DNA from 2 places in the Vibrio cortegadensis genome. Region 2 is predicted to be linked to the other one. Evidence: predicted binding sites of a transcription regulator. Region 2 holds the regulator's gene; the other holds the start of a gene.
What was found. Region 2 encodes CRP, which controls carbon source genes, mostly activating them, when cyclic AMP is high. Its sites were predicted from a motif close to TGTGANNNNNNTCACA; they were not measured.

Region 1 (6,166 bases), 700 kb from region 2:
GAAGGTTATGGAACAAGATCTAAAAAGTGCTCTATTTATTACGGCTGCTATCTATTCAATTTTAATCGCCTTTGGAATGGTTGCAATATTGAGTTGAGGCCGTTGATGGGTGAAATAGAAAGGTACGAATGAAAAAAAATAGTGGAATCATAACTAATGTAGATTCGCGAATTGACGCTGTTCAACTCTCGAAATACATATCGGGTAAAACAACGCTCGTTGCCCAAGGTGGTGGGCAACGAGGCATTTTCACCTCTGGTGTTGTTGATGCGCTGCTTCTCTCTAATTTCGATGAATTTGATGAATTTTATGGCACATCGGCTGGTGCTCTCAATCTTTGTGCTTATCTGTGTCGTCAACACGGCCTCGGAAAATCCTTCATTATGGATTTAACCACCGACCCCAATTTCTTTAATCTCTTTAGTTATATACGAAGCAAGCAGCCAATGGATATGGAATGGGCGCTTGATCGCATCTCTGAGTATCCATATAAATTGGATGTCGATATGGGGCGAAGAGTGCTCGCTCAGAGAAAAGCTTACGCTGCTGTGACCGACGAAAAAAATTTGTCAGATGCTTACTTACCCCTACTGACGGACAATTGGTATCAAGTGATGATCGCCACATGCGCAATCCCTAGGCTTTACACCAAAGAGATCATTATTGATAGCAAACACTATATAGACGGTGGGGTATCAGCTTCAATTCCTGTTCAAGAGGCGTGGAGAAAAGAGGCTCGTAATCTGGTGGTTATACGGACTGAGGCTGTCGATGCCGCCCATAAGGCTATCGATGATGAAGAGCAGAGTAAGAGTGTCTCTTCGACTGAAATAGAGTGGTTTCGTGACTCTTTTGACACTATCCAAGAGCAGTGGCAGTCAAGAATGGATCAATGGCGGTCTGATTGGGGAAGTTTTTTCCAACAGCAGATATCGCGCTCTAAGGCACAAAAGAGAGATCACCGTCATTTGGATTTATTGAATGGTGGTCGGTGGCTATTTGGCGCTGATGATATATATCGCTTAAGTCATTTGGTCGGCGATAAATTTGATTCTGGTTTGGCTGATATGCTAATGGTTCATTATCAAACTTACTCTTTAACACAAGATTTTTTAAATGCGCCTCCTGATGACGCTTTTGTTATTCAAATTGCTCCAGCGGAATCACTTCGCTCAAGTTCTTTAATGAGTAAGCCAGAAGATTTGTTGTTTGACTACCAAATGGGCGTCGATGCGGGTTATCGATTTGTAGAACAATACACTGCAATTCAGCAAGGTACTTATCTCAATGAATCTATTCAGAAATGAGCCCAGATTTTGAGTGTCTATTCTGGGCTCTTTAATATGGATGGGAAGTTCAGTTTACATTACAGGTAAAATTCTCATGCAATTCGTTGAACCTGCGACATCCATAATGTCACCTTGAGTAATAATCACTAAGTCACCAAATTTCAGTAACTTTTGCTCTTTGAGTGATTGTAATGCCGCCATCGCAACATCAAATCCAGCCTCAACATTGGTATCAAAGTAGAGCGGAGTTACACCACGATATAAAGCGCAACGGTTTAAGGTGCCCTCATTTCGTGAAAGTGCAAAAAGAGGTAACCCGGAACTGAGTCGTGACATCATAAGCGCAGTTCGCCCTGATTCAGTCATCGTGACCATCGCTTTAATGCCTTCCATATGGTTGGCGGCATAGATGGTTGCCATTGAAATGGTCTCTTCAGCGGTCACAAAGGTTTTATCAATACGGTAATTTGAGCGTTTAACCACGGCCATTTTTTCTGCACCGACGCACACTTCAGCCATAGACTTCACGGTTTCTACCGGATATAGCCCTGCCGCGGTTTCACCAGAAAGCATAACGGCATCTGTACCATCTAAAACCGCATTAGCCACATCCATAACTTCTGCACGAGTCGGCATAGGAGCGCTGATCATCGATTCCATCATTTGGGTGGCCGTAATTACCGTGCGATTTAAGCTTCTTGCTCGCTGTATGAGTTGTTTTTGTACCCCTACGAGTTCCGGATCGCCAATTTCAACCCCTAAATCCCCCCTTGCGACCATAACAACATCTGAAGCCATAATGATGTCATCAATGCTCTCTTGGCTTGCGACGGTTTCGGCACGTTCTACTTTTGCGACTAGGTGAGCTTCTAAACCGGCATCCCGTGCCAATCGACGAGCATAATTCATATCTTCGCCATTACGAGGAAATGAGATAGCGAGGTAATCGACTTTGATTTCAGCTGCGGTAATGATATCTCGCTTATCTTTTTCCGTTAACGCTTCTGCTGACAGGCCTCCTCCTTTTTTATTAATCCCTTTGTTGTTTGATAGAGGTCCACCAATCGTAACCACGGTATGCACTTTATTGCCTTCAACGGCTGTTACTTTTAGTTGAACTCGGCCATCATCCAGCAGCAGTATATCGCCAGTGTCGACATCATTGGGCAGTTCTTTGTAGTCTAGGCCAACGGCATTTTGGTTGCCTTCGCCTAGTCCTAAATCGCTATCTAGTGTGAATTTGTCCCCGATCTCTAGGGCGATTTTTCCATCTTTAAACGTAGAAACACGAATTTTTGGACCTTGTAAATCGCCGAGAATAGCAATGTGAGTTCCGAGTTTTGCAGCAATGGCACGAACTTTATTTGCTCGGTCAATGTGATCTTGAGCTGTGCCGTGAGAGAAGTTCATTCTCACCATGTTGGCACCTGCTTTGATGATTTCTTCGAGGTTATTGTCTTTATCGGTAGAAGGGCCAAGAGTGGTGACTATTTTTGTTCTTCTTGGTTTAGAAGTCATTATTTTCTCCTAATGGTAACGCGACGAGTTTGAGCAACATCGTTAAGTATAAGCAATTTAAATAATTATGATTTAAAAAATAATTGATTACATTTAGTGCGACTTTAGAAGTGTGAACTGGGTTTTTTCTTAGTGAAAAAAAAGTGAGGTGTTCATGTTTTGTAGGGTAAATAACCGTTCAATATTTGATTGAAAACCCAAAGATTCATGTATATCCGTGATGGCTGTCACGACAATATACCAAATGACTTCACAATTACTTCGCAAAGTAAAAAAATTGGCAGGTTGTTATTTTTGGAGCACAAAATGTACATGGCTCAACCGGGCCATATTGATCATATCAAACAGGTCAATGCTGGTCGTGTATATAAATTAATAGACCTTAAAGGTCCCATTTCTCGTATCGATTTGTCAAAGCAAAGCGCATTGGCACCTGCGAGTATAACTAAGATCACTCGTGAGTTGATTGAAGCTCACCTGATCCATGAAACAACGGTTCAAGAAGCGATTTCAAGAGGCCGTCCTGCCGTTGGCTTACAAACAAATAATGAAGGCTGGCAGTTTTTATCGATGCGTCTAGGACGGGGTTATCTGACGATTGCACTACATGAGTTAGGTGGTGATGTCCTCATTGATACCAAAATCGATATTCATGAGATTGATCAAGACGACGTACTTGCAAGGCTGTTGCATGAAATTGATGAATTCTTCCAAACCTATTCAGAACAACTGGATCGTGTTACGAGTATCGCAATCACTCTGCCTGGTTTGGTAAACGCTGAGCAAGGGATTGTGTTGCAGATGCCACACTATAACGTGGAGAACCTTGCGTTAGGGCCTGAAATATACAAAGCCACAGGGTTACCTGTTTTTGTAGCTAACGATACAAGGGCTTGGGCGCTGGCTGAAAAGCTGTTTGGTCACTCTCAAGAAAACGATAATTCAGTTTTGATTTCTATTCACCACGGTTTAGGCGCAGGGATCATTTTAGACGGTCGTGTACTTGAAGGTAGACATGGCAACATTGGTGAGTTGGGGCATATTCAAATTGATCCTAATGGTAAGCGTTGTCATTGCGGAAATCGCGGCTGTTTAGAAACGGTGGCGAGTTCTAAAGCAATACGTGAAGAAGTCGCATTCCGAATCGCGAATGGGGAAGAGTCCATATTATCTCAGCGTGAGCAGATGACGATTGAATGCATCTGTTCTGCAGCGGCGGATGGCGACCCGTTAGCGGTTGATGTTATTGAGAAACTTGGAAAATACCTTGGTTCTGCCATTGCGATAGTTATCAATTTGTTCAACCCCGAAAAAATATTGATAGGGGGAGTGATAAATCAGGCAAAGAGTGTACTATACCCAGCAATACAGACCTGTATTGAAGAACAAAGTTTGCCTGTTTACCACCAAGATTTAGAGTTAGTCGAATCTCGTTTTTACAAGCAAGCAACCATGCCAGGTGCTGCATTAATTAAGCAGGCTCTTTACGATGGTTTATTATTAATGAAAGTCGTAGAGGGATAACCCTTCGCTTACATTGTCATCAAGTTAATGTTGAACTTGTCAGCTACGTAGCACTTTGGCTACGTGGCTTTGCCTAAGCATTCTTAAATAAGCTATGGTAACTAAACACGATGTAACATAAGTAATTACTGGGAAGTTATATGTCCGGAGTTTTGAATTCAGTTGACCAAAGAACAAATTTGGTTGGTGAGAATCGCTTAGAACTTTTACTATTTTGTCTTAATAGTAGGCAGTTATTTGCTATCAATGTATTTAAAGTTAAAGAGGTTCTAAAAGTGCCTCCGTTGACCAAACTGCCCGGCGCTCACCACAATATTACCGGGGTTGCATCACTGCGAGGTGAATCTGTACCTGTTATCGATTTAAGGGGTGCGATTGGTTTCCCACCGATCCACGGAAAACCGCATGAGCAGAATTTGATCATTACGGAATACAATCGATCGGTTCAGGGGTTCTTAGTCGGTGAAGTTCGCAATATTGTCAACACGGCTTGGACAGAAATTCAGCCTCCACCGAAAACAACAGGCCGCTCTAATTACCTCACCGCGATTACCCATATATCAGAAGAAGAACAGACGAAAATTGTTGAAATTATTGATGTTGAGAAGGTATTAGCTGAAATCATTGATTACGATGTCTCGATATCTGATGGGGTGTTAGATGATGAATTAGCACCATTAATGGTTGGGCAAAACGTTCTTATCGTGGATGATTCATCGACCGCTCGTAACCAAATCAAGGGGACACTTGCTCCTCTTGGTTTTAATATTATCGAATGCTGCGATGGCCTTGAAGCGTTAACACTGCTGAAGCGATGGTGTGATGAAGGGAAAGACGTCACTAAAGAGTTGTTAATGATGTTTACCGATGCCGAAATGCCTGAGATGGATGGTTATAAGTTAACTCATGAGGTACGAACCGATCCTCGCATGAAAGACCTGTACATCGCGCTGAATACATCATTAAGTGGTAGCTTCAATGATGCGATGGTCGAAAAGGTCGGCTGTAACCGCTTTATTTCTAAGTTCCAACCAGATTTGTTAGTAGAGGTTGCGCAAGAACGATTGCGGATGAGTGTGTAAATTTTATCTATAATAAAGGGAGCATTAATTGCTCCCTTTATTATATTTGATAGATAAAAATGACGGACTACGGACTATTTAGGCTGAGCGTCGATGCACTGGCCGTTAATCGATGTCTCTGCCGGATCCATTAGTCGCAAGTAATGAGGCATAATGTCCAGTGGTGTTTTTAGCTGATTAGCATCTTCGCCAGGGTAAGCTTTCGCACGCATACGAGTTTGCGTTGCTCCTGGGTTAATCGCATTGACACGAATAGTTGTCGCACTTAGTTCATCAGCAAGGATCTGCATCATCCCCTCTGTTGCAAATTTTGAAATCGCATAGCTACCCCAAAAAGTACGCCCTGAGTGTCCAACCGTTGAAGAGGTGAAAAGAACGCGTGCTGCTTCCGCTTTTTTCAATACAGGAAGTAGAGCTTGAGTCATTAAAAACTCAGCTTTGACATTGATCTGCATAACATCATCAAAAGTATCTTCTTCGATTTGATCAAATGGACTTAATGTCCCTAGTACGCCTGCGTTATGCAATAACCCATCTAAACGTCCAAATTGGCTTTCAATGGTGTCGGCCATATCGAGATAATTTTGTTTAGTCGCGCCTTTCAAATCTAGCGGAATGATGGCCGGTTGAGCGTAGCCTGCCTTTTCTATCTCATCGTAGATAAATTCAAGGTTTTTAACATTTCGACCCAATAAAATTACGGTTGCACCATGTTCAGCAAAACTTAAAGCGGCTTGACGGCCAATTCCAGCC
Region 2 (6,166 bases):
TGGACTGGTGTCAACTGACGATGGTGAATGGGATTACTTTGTGGATCACATTCGCGCGGGCATCGTGAACCGTAACCGCCAATTGACCGGAGCGAGTGGTGATGCGCCATTTGGTGGCCCTGGCGCTTCTGGTAATTTACGACCAAGTGCTTACTACGCTGCTGACTATTGTGCTTATCCAATGGCATCAATGGAAGGTGAAGAGACATTACTCCCTGCTACCTTTAGCCCTGGTCTAGAGCTTTAGGGCTACGGTAGGCGGAAACCTCAATTCAGTACTAAATGGTTATCGAATGCAGAGTGATACAGCATGAGATAACCTTTTTTCTACAGCAAACTCGGTCTACAGACCCTAATAAATACAACAAGGAGGCGTCATGACGCCAGATGTTTTATTTGAATCCCTATGGAAAGATTATATTCAACGCCTTTGCCCTTCTGCGGATAAGGTTCATCAATTGCTTCGCGAAGATGCTGAGCTGATTAATGATCACATCGCACTTCGAACGTTTAATGTTGCTCCTCTTGGGATTGAAACCTTAGCGAAGCCTTTTTTAGCATTAGGGTATAAAGAGTGTGGTGATTATCTATTTGAAAGCAAAAAGTTGGTTGCCAAGCATTATGAACATGATGATCCAAACCAGCCCAAAGTCTTTATTAGTGAGCTGAAAGTGGAAGAGTGCTCTGAAGCGTTACAAGCCATCGTCGCTAAACTGGTGGAACAAGTGGATGCTCAACAATTGAAGACTCAGGACTTTTTATACAGCGGCCGTCAATGGGAACTGAGCTTTGAAGATTACCAAACTCTAGCAAAAGAGAGTGAATACGCCTCTTGGTTAGCTGCTCATGGTTATGGTGCTAATCACTTTACAGTCAGTGTGAATCAATTAAATGACTTTAGTGAAGTTCAAGAGGTGAATGATCATCTCAGTAGCGTTGGGTTTGTTATCAATGGTTCTGGGGGGGAGGTTAAAGGCTCACCAGAAGTGCTATTGGAGCAATCATCGACCATGGCCGATCGCGTATTGGTCCAATTTACTGAGAGTGAACAAGTTGTCCCTGGCGGGTTTTACGAGTTTGCGAAACGTTACCCAATGAATGATGGTCAGTTGTACACGGGTTTTGTTGCTGCGTCAGCCGATAAGATCTTTGAGAGTACAAACGGCTAGATCATTAATACGAGCGCATGGCGTAACAATTAGCTAATAAAAAACCACCAATAGCGATATTGGTGGTTTTTAAATTTTATAGTGTTTTCAGTAACGCGAACTAGCGAGTACCGTAAACTACAATTGTCTTACCGTGAGCTGAAATCAAGTTCTGCTCTTCTAGCATCTTCAAGATACGACCAACCGTTTCACGAGAACAGCCAACGATTTGACCGATTTCTTGGCGAGTGATCTTAATTTGCATGCCATCAGGGTGAGTCATTGCATCAGGTTGTTTCGCTAGGTTTAGTAGCGTTTGTGCAATTCGGCCCGTTACATCTAGGAATGCTAAGTCACCTACTTTTTGGCTAGTAACTTGTAGACGGTTTGCCATTTGCGCTGAAAGACGCATTAGGATGTCTGGGTTTACTTGGATAAGTTGGCGGAATTTCTTGAAAGAAATCTCAGCAACTTCACAAGGAGATTTTGCTCGAACCCATGCTGTACGCTCTTGGTCTTCTTCAAAAAGACCTAGCTCACCAATGAAGTCACCTTGGTTAAGGTAAGACAAGATCATCTCTTTGCCTTCTTCATCTTTAATTAGTACCGCAACTGAACCTTTCACAATGTAATACAAAGTTTCGGCTTTTTCACCTGCGTGAATCAGCGTACTTTTTGATGGGTACTTATGAATATGACAGTGTGAAAGAAACCACTCTAATGTTGGGTCGGTTTGAGGTTTACCTAGAACCATAATATCTCACTTCCTCTGCAGGGTACGCTTGCTGCTTTCCATAATTAGCAAAGCCTAGTAGTAGGCAGTTCCGTTAGGATAAGAGCACTCTTGTTAGTGCTACAAGCTATCTTGTGTTTCGGTTAGGAATAGTATCCTTTTTCCTAATCCATTTCTTGATTTTAATCGTGTCATTGCCACGATCTTCTACGCAAAACTGTGCACATGATCACGGTATGAAAAGTAACCGAGATTTAAGCGTGATGACTAACCAATTTTTCCTGTTTCAATCAGCTGTTGCAGGATTGGTCTCACGATGAGTTCCATGGCAAAACTCATTTTCCCTCCCGGCACAACCAGGGTGTTATGGCGTGACATGAAGGAGCCATCAATCATGGCTAATAGGTACGGAAAATCAACATTTTTAATCCCACGTAGACGAATGACAACAAAGCTTTCATCTAAACTTGGGATGCCTTTTGCATTCAATGGGTTTGATGTATCAACGGTTGGCACTCGCTGAAAGTTGATATGAGTGCGAGAGAATTGAGGGGTAATATAATTCAAATAGTCATCCATTGAACGAACGATCGAATCCATTACCGCTTCTCTGGAGTGGCCACGATCTCGTGTATCGCGAACAAATTTCTGAATCCACTCTAGGTTGACTATTGGCACCATGCCAATCAATAAATCGACATGCTGTGAAACGTTGATGTCGCCATCTACGACCCCACCGTGCAATCCTTCATAGAACAACACATCAGAGTCAGATGAAATGTCCTGCCATGGGGTAAAAGTGCCGGGCATTTGGTTGTAGGGTACCGCTTCATCGAATGTATGAAGGTAACGCCTTACTTGGCCAACACCCTCATTGCCATACTCTCTGAAAAACTCAGCCAAAGCAGGAAAGTCATTCGCTTGAGGGCCGAAATAACTGATGTGTTTACCCTGTTCTCGGGCTTTGCGTATTTCCACATCCATCTCAGGGCGTGTAAAACGGTGGAAACTATCTCCTTCAACCCATGCCGCTTTGACATCCATCATATTGAACATCTTGCGGAAGGCTTCAGAAGTTGTTGTAGTACCAGCACCGGAAGAGCCAGTCACTGCGATTATTGGGTGTTTTGCGGACATGACAAACCTTGTCTTGAAGTAACGTACTTGTTAGCAATCGGTAACACTATAACACGTAAATGTGATCTGTCATGGTCTGCTATGCGGTTAAACTCGATTTCGAATCTGAATATCAACGGTTTCATGTAGCTCAGAAAATACGACGTTTGCCTCTCCGGACTTAAGTTGGATAATGACCTGATCCACTTTATCTTGCAGTGAAAACTCAAACTCGCCGTAATCGGTGCCTTCTCTAAGAACAAACTCTTTGATTAAGTTTTGTAACGTTTCAGGTTCGATCTCTTGCCACGGGATGATCATACATACCTCTGAATTTTTGGTTGGGAGTGGAATGCTAGGATATGAAGCGAGAGGCTTTATACCCAAGTTGATCCCAAAAACCAATACCGTATTTACATTTCACTCATTTATCTGGGATCGGGTGGATCCTAGCGTTTACATTATGATTGGTTCAGAAAGCTTTCGTAATACGCAGGAATGGCCTCTTCTAGCCAGAAAGTTGGTTTGAGCGCATGGCCAGTTAAAAAGCCGACATGACCACCTCGTTCAAATAATCGGTAGTCAATATTCTCAGGCAAAACAAAACGAGGGATCACCGCATCGGTCATAAATGGATCATCTTTGGCATGAATAAACTGAGTTGGAATGGTGATCTGTTTGATCTTATGGATCCCTGAACACTGCTGGTAATAGTCTTCGGCGTTTTTAAATCCATGAAGAGGTGCGGTGATCAAGTCATCGAAGTCGTACAAGCGAGAGACTTGTTTAATGCAATTGTCGGTTACCCCGAGCTCTTCACTCAGTAAATGCTGCTTTTTGAGTGCATTGTGCTTGAGTGAATTGAGTAGGTAGTTTCGATAAACCTTGGAAAAGCCTTGCTCAATACGCGAAGAGCAGGCAGCGAGATCAAGAGGAGCAGAAACGATGGTTGCGGCATCAAGAATAGGGTCATCTCTATAAGACGCCAAATAGTTGGTTAACATGTTTCCGCCCAATGAGATCCCAATGGCCACTTTGGGTTGGTTGGGAAATTGCTGCTGAATATAGTTTAAGAAAAGACGCGCATCTTCTGTTTCGCCAGAGTGATAGGCTCTTGCCAGTCGATTTGGTTTTCCACTGCATCCACGGAAATGCATCATGACTGAAATCCAGCCATCTTGAGCAAAAGCATTCATTAACCCGTTGGCGTATGGGCTATTGAAGCAACCTTCTAGTCCATGAAAAAGAATGAATACCGGTTTCGTTTTGGCTTGCTTAGTCGTCCAGTCTTCACTCCATGCAAGATCAAGAAAATCCCCATCAGGCGTATCAAGAGTTTGCCAAAGAGGATCAAATAGTGCTTTTTTTCGAATAAAGCGCGGCATCAATGTCTGCAGGTGAGGATTACTTAGCCCTTTAGCTGCTGTGAATATAGTCATAAATCAAACTCATTCATTGGGTTGGAGTGGAGTAGTGTTTGAAGCGCAATGAGCCCTTTCTTTAGTTGAGCTTGGTTGATTGGCGAGCTAAGTGCAAGCCTTACCGCAGGGGAAATACTGCCTGCTGGTGGGGAAAATAGTTCTCCAGATTTCACCACAACCCCCATTTCAGCGGCTTGAGCGACGAAATCACTCAATCGCCAGTGCTCTGGGAGTGGTAACCATAAATGGAAGCAATCTCGCTTATACACTGGCTGAAAAGGGGAGAGATATTCGAGGGCTATCGCTAGCCGTTGCTCCATTTCCTGACGAATAATATCAAGCGTTTTATCTGCATCCCCATTGGCGGTCATTTCACACGCTAAAGCGGTCAATAGAGGGCTCACCATCCAACTGTGATTTTGCAAGGTTGAAACCAAAGGTTGGTAGAGTTTCTTCGGGGCGTGTAAGTAGCCCACTCGCAATCCGGGGGCTAAGCATTTAGAAAAAGCGCCAATGTGAATCACCTGCTCAGGATCGAGATTCACCATTGGAGGGTAAACCTCAGCGGCAAGCAATCCGTTTACATCATCTTCAATGATCAATAGATCATACCGCTTACAGACTTCGAGTATGTCGAGTCGCCTCTGTTGAGACATGATGGCCGTCGTCGGGTTTTGAAAAGTTGGGGTAAGGTAGATAAAGCGTGCTTGATATTGTCGGCAAGCCGCTTCTAATTCCGCAGGTGTAATCCCTTGTTCATCCATTTCGACCCCTTTGACCGATAGCTGTTTTTGCCTCGCTAAACTGAGGAGGCCGGGATAAGTACTTTTTTCTACCAGTAAGGTGTCCCCTGCGCGCGTGAAAGCATCAATCACAATTTGAACAGCATGTTGAGCGCCTGAGCTAAATAGTAGCTGCTGTGGGGATAAGTGAACGCCTTTGCTATCGAGCCAGTGGCAAATCTGCTGCTTATGAGACTCTAATCCATGAGGTTTTTGGTACAGCATCAGTTGCTCAATCAGTTGGGGGGATTGCGAGAGGGTCGCCATTGCCTGATTAAGCATATTACTCCGCTCAATATTTGGCGGAATGTTATAGCCAAAATTGCACTCATCTGGATCTTCGGTGCTCTCTTCAAAACTCCAACTGCTCTTGTTTTTATCGGCAATAAAAGTTCCAGATCCTACTCTTGCTTCAACAAGCCCACGTCGTTCTGCTTCTGCATACGCACGAGTGATAGTGCCAACAGTCACTTGTAATTGGTCTGCAAGCTTGCGTTGAGTCGGTAACTTTTGATTGGCTTTGAGATCCCCATGATCAATTTGCTTAGAAAGCTGATCAGCGATCTGTTTGTACATCGGTGTTGTACTTTGCTTAGACAGCGTCATTTCTTGAATTGTCATGGTGACAATAAACCTTTTGCTAATAATAAAACGCATTGTTATGGTTATTGTGTGCAAAGTGAAACAAAAACTCAACAATTAGTTATCTAAACGGATAGTTGTATCGATACAATTTCAAGGGGTGTTCAATGGAGTGGCAATTTTTTCTATCCGTAGCATTATTTGCATTGGTGATGACAGGCACGCCAGGGCCAAATAATGTCATGTTGACCGCCTCTGGTGCTAATTTTGGCTATCGTCGGTCTATCCCTCACTTTATCGGTATTGGATTTGGCTTGATCAGTTTGATCTCCCTGAATGGCCTGGGGCTTGGCGTATTGTTTCAAACCTATCCTGAGATCCAAG

Region 1: the regulator CRP is predicted to act here: its motif matches at 3,024-3,039, upstream of mlc (sugar metabolism global transcriptional regulator Mlc).

What each region holds. Positions count from the first base shown of each region.
Region 1 covers NZ_AP025472.1:993,199-999,364, forward strand. The annotation lists gene cydH (cytochrome bd-I oxidase subunit CydH) at 8-97, shown strand; gene OCV39_RS04585 (patatin-like phospholipase family protein) at 129-1,307, shown strand; gene pyk (pyruvate kinase) at 1,362-2,807, opposite strand; gene mlc (sugar metabolism global transcriptional regulator Mlc) at 3,114-4,331, shown strand; gene OCV39_RS04600 (chemotaxis protein CheV) at 4,472-5,413, shown strand; gene OCV39_RS04605 (YciK family oxidoreductase) at 5,488-6,166, opposite strand, start outside.
Region 2 covers NZ_AP025472.1:288,914-295,079, forward strand. The annotation lists gene astD (succinylglutamate-semialdehyde dehydrogenase) at 1-247, shown strand, start outside; gene OCV39_RS01270 (DUF1338 domain-containing protein) at 378-1,169, shown strand; gene crp (cAMP-activated global transcriptional regulator CRP) at 1,270-1,902, opposite strand; gene OCV39_RS01280 (phosphoribulokinase) at 2,149-3,018, opposite strand; gene OCV39_RS01285 (YheU family protein) at 3,106-3,318, opposite strand; gene OCV39_RS01290 (hydrolase) at 3,459-4,436, opposite strand; gene OCV39_RS01295 (aminotransferase-like domain-containing protein) at 4,433-5,821, opposite strand; gene OCV39_RS01300 (LysE family translocator) at 5,950-6,166, shown strand, end outside.